DNA from 2 places in the Brevibacterium sp. FAM 27836 genome. Region 1 is predicted to be linked to the other one. Evidence: riboswitches for the same ligand, from Rfam matches in the RefSeq annotation. Region 1 holds a riboswitch; the other holds the start of a gene.
The links. A riboswitch is a leader RNA that binds a small molecule or an ion and turns the genes downstream of it on or off. The one in region 1 is predicted to bind thiamine pyrophosphate.

Region 1 (2,199 bases):
GAGCCGGCGCTTTTCGGTGCACGTGAGGAGTTCTTCGCCTCGCCGAGGTTGGACAACCTTCTGTCCGTCCATGCCGGGGTCACTGCACTGACGAGTCTCGACGCCGACTCGGTCGAAGGCATTGCGCTCTTCGCCGCCTTCGACCACGAGGAGATCGGGTCGAACTCACGCTCCGGTGCGTGCGGACCGTTCCTCGCCGATGTCACCGAACGCATCATCGCCTCTCTGCTGCCGGACTCGACGCGCAGCGACTATCTGGCGTCGCTGGCGGCATCGGTGTGCGTGTCATCGGACGCCGGGCATGCCGCTCACCCGAACTATCCGGAACGCCATGATCCGCATGTGCGTCCCCGCCTCGGCGGCGGTCCGCTGCTCAAACTCAACGCTCAGCAGCGGTACGCCACGGATGCTGTGGGCACCGCAGTGTGGTCGCGGGCGTGCACGGCCGCCGGCGTCGACTACCAAGACTTCGTGTCGAACAATGCGATGCCGTGCGGGTCGACAATCGGTCCGCTCACGGCGACACGCCTGGGCATGACGACCGTCGACGTGGGCCCGGCCCTGTATTCGATGCATTCGGCCCGCGAAATGGTCGCGGTCGCCGATGTCGTCGCCCTCGGCAGAGCCGCGACGACGTTCCTCCAAGGCTGATGCTCCTGCAGAACTGATGCGGCAGCGTCGTTTCGCTGGAGCTGTTGTCCTCCGTGGAGGCACCCTCCGTGGAAGCACCCCCGCCTCGGCGGGGTTTGTCCTCACCGCTGTCGACGTGATACGAATTGCACGACCCCACGGGAGCCCTGCAGAAGGGCTGAGATCGGACTGGATCGTCCGAGACCGTAGAACCTGATCCGGTTGATACCGGCGTAGGAAGCGAGGACTGCAGATGACTGCGTTCACCCCTGAAACACCTGTCCCTGCCACGGCTTCGGCCACCGTGCCCAATGCGAAGAACTCCACGAACGATTTCACGATCGAGCAGTATCCGACGCATTCTCCGGCGTGGCTCGAGGATGCCGAGCACGACATCCGCGTTCCCGTCACCCGCATCGAACTCGAGGACTCCGACGGACGGACCAACGCTCCCGTCCACGTCTACCGCACCGTCGGCCCTGGCAGCGTCCCCGAGGAAGGACTGCCGGCACTGCGGTTCCCCTGGATCGAGGGCCGCCTCGACACCGAAACCTACGCCGCCCGCGGACACCGCATCGCCGATGACGGTCGCGCTGCCGTGCGCCGCGGAGCGCCCTCACAGCAGTGGAGGGGTCGCAAACCGGTCCCACTCCGGGCCAAGCCCGGCCGGACCGTGACCCAGATGCACTACGCCCGGGAAGGCATCATCACCCCGGAGATGCGCTTCGTCGCCCTGCGCGAGCAGTGCGATGTCGAGCTCGTCCGCTCGGAGCTCGCCGCCGGCCGCGCGATCATCCCGAACAACATCAACCATCCCGAGTCCGAACCGATGATCATCGGCAAGGCCTTCCTTGTGAAAATCAACGCGAACATCGGCAATTCCGCGGTCACCAGCTCCATCGCCGAGGAGGTGCAGAAGCTGCGATGGGCCGCGAAGTGGGGTGCCGACACCCTCATGGACCTCTCGACCGGAAACGACATCCACACCACCCGAGAGTGGATCATCCGCAACTCCCCCATCCCCATCGGCACCGTCCCGATCTACCAGGCCCTGGAGAAGGTCGACGGCGAGGCGAACGCTCTGACCTGGGAGATCTATCGGGACACCGTCATTGAGCAGTGCGAGCAGGGCGTGGACTACATGACCGTCCATGCCGGCGTGCTGCTGCGCTACGTGCCGCTCACGGCCAACAGGGTCACCGGGATGGTCTCCCGCGGAGGCTCCATCATGGCTGGCTGGTGCTTAGCCCACCATGAGGAGAACTTCCTCTACACCCACTTCGACGAACTCTGCGAGATCTTCGCCCGCTACGACGTCGCGTTCTCACTCGGCGACGGGCTGCGGCCGGGCTCGATCGCCGATGCCAACGACGCCGCCCAGTTCGCCGAGCTCGACACCCTCGCCGAACTCACCGAACGCGCGTGGGCCCACGACGTCCAGGTCATGGTCGAAGGCCCTGGGCACATTCCGCTCCACCTGGTGCGCGAGAACGTCGAACGCCAGCAGAAGCTCTGCCACGGCGCCCCCTTCTACACCTTGGGTCCGCTCGTGACTGACATCGCACCCGG
Region 2 (2,199 bases), 1.7 Mb from region 1:
GGAGCCGACCTCCAGGTCTCCGGCGCGGAGAAGCGCCTCGGTGAGGTACTCCTTTGCGTGTTGCACCGCCACGGGCACGGCCTGGCCCGGGAGGAGGGCGGCGAGCGCGGCCGACAGGGTGCAGCCGGTGCCGTGATTGTTCACGGTGTCGATGCGCGGTGCGGTCAGCTCGATGGTCTCGGCACCGGTGAGGATGTCGATGCTCTCGCCGCTGCCGAGGTGACCGCCCTTCAGCAGCACCCAGCCGGCTCCGAGGCCACGCAGCTCATCCAGCGCCGCCCGCATCCCTGCGAGGTCGCCGATCTCGGTGTCGCGTCCGAGCAGGACCGAGGCCTCGGGGAGGTTCGGGGTGATCACGGTGGATCGCGGCACCAGTCGCTCGCGGATCGTGTCGACGGCGTCCTGCTCGAGGAGATGATCTCCGCTCTTGGCGACCATCACTGGGTCGAGCACCACCGGGCACTTCGTGTAGCGGTCCAGACTCTCGGCGATCGCCTCGGCGATAGCGGCGTTGGCGACCATCCCGATCTTCACTGCGTCTACGCGCACGTCCTCGAACACCGCGGCGATCTGATCCGCAACGAATCCCGGCTCCAGAGCGACGAAGCCCTGCACACCCTGTGTATTCTGAGCAACGACGGCCGTGATCACGCTCATCCCGTAAGCGCCCTGCGCGGAGAAAGCCTTCAGATCGGCTTGGATCCCCGCGCCCCCGGTGGGGTCAGTGCCCGCGATGGTCAATACGTTCGGAATCAAAGTCCCGTCTCCATCTCTCGCTCGTGTCGAGCCTGGAAACGGGAGTGCGCGCCAGCACCCGCAAGTGTGCCTGCATAACGTCGTTCATCGACATCCCTCCGCGAGTCCGAACTCGATCAGGTTCCCGGGTGTGATCTCAGCCCGCGTCGGGCACCCCGTGTCTACACATCCACCATAGCCAAAAATCATCGTCGAGGGGCGAACGCGGCGCGGAACTACTCCGCTCAGACGTGCGAACGCCGTGACCGACGGCTGTCAATACCGTTACGTTGACGAGGTGCTACGCAGAGTAACGCACGCCGCTCGGACATTGTCACCGTTCTGCATGGTGACTGCGCGGTTCACCTGATCTGCATGACGGTCTCGATGCGGGTGATGAGTGCGGGTGACGGGTACAAGTACCTGCTTCGCACGATCGCTGCCGCCGACGGCGATCGCTCCCTCTCGACCCCGCTGACCAGGTACTACACGGAGGAGGGAACACCACCGGGCACTTGGATGGGGTCGGCTCTGCACGGCCTCGGCGACGGGCAGATCGTTCACGGCGATGAGGTCTCAGAGTCGCAGTTGCAGTTGCTGATCGGCATGGGCCGCGACCCCGTCAGCGGCGACCCGCTCGGGCGGGCCTTCCCACGGTACGTCTCGGTCGCGGAACGGATCGAGCAGCGCGTCGCGGACCTCGACCCTGGCCTGGGGATGGGTGAGCGTGCCGAGCAGATCAGCCAGATCGAGGCCGAGGAGATCGAGCGGGGCAACCGCCGTTCGGTTGCGGGCTTCGACTACACGTTTTCGGTGCCGAAGTCCGTTTCGGTGCTGTGGGGCGTGGCCGACGCCGGCACGCAGGCCCTGATCGCTCAGGCGCATCACGACGCGGTCGCCGAGGTCGTGGACTTCATGGAGCGCGAGGTCGCCGCGACCCGCACCGGCTACACCGCCGCCGATGGCGCGGTCGCCCAGGTCGACGTGACCGGCCTGATCGCCACGGCCTTCGATCACTACGACAGCCGCTCCGGGGACCCGCAGCTGCACACCCACGTCGTGATCTCCAACAAGGTCCAGACCGCGTTGGACGGACGCTGGCGGTCGCTGGACGGGCGGCCCATGCATGCGGCGGTGGTCGCGCTCTCGGAGCATTACAACGCGGTTCTGGCCGACCGCCTCACCGGCACGCTCGGCGTGGAGTGGGAGGCGCGGGATCGGGGCCGGGACCGTAACCCGGCGTGGGAGATCACCGGGGTCAGCGAGGAGCTGATCGAGGAGTTCTCCTCCCGCGCCCGCGATATCGATGCCGAGGCCGACCGGCTCATCGCCGCCTACACCGCCGAGCACGGTCGCCGGCCCTCGGCGCGGACGATCGTGCGCCTGCGCGCCCAGGCCACCCTCGCCACCCGCCCCGAGAAGCAGGTCCACTCCCTGGCCGACCTGACGAGCGGCTGGCGCGAG

Region 2: it holds a riboswitch for thiamine pyrophosphate, as region 1 does, so the genes downstream of both, thiD (bifunctional hydroxymethylpyrimidine kinase/phosphomethylpyrimidine kinase) here and thiC (phosphomethylpyrimidine synthase ThiC) in region 1, are expected to answer to the same signal.

What each region holds. Positions count from the first base shown of each region.
Region 1 is NZ_CP195711.1:1,317,094-1,319,292, forward strand. Features, by position in the region: gene ACSE4D_RS06040 (M18 family aminopeptidase) at 1-651, shown strand, start outside; TPP riboswitch at 780-888, shown strand; gene thiC (phosphomethylpyrimidine synthase ThiC) at 884-2,199, shown strand, end outside.
Region 2 is NZ_CP195711.1:3,051,994-3,054,192, forward strand. Features, by position in the region: gene thiD (bifunctional hydroxymethylpyrimidine kinase/phosphomethylpyrimidine kinase) at 1-756, opposite strand, end outside; TPP riboswitch at 833-924, opposite strand; gene mobF (MobF family relaxase) at 1,111-2,199, shown strand, end outside.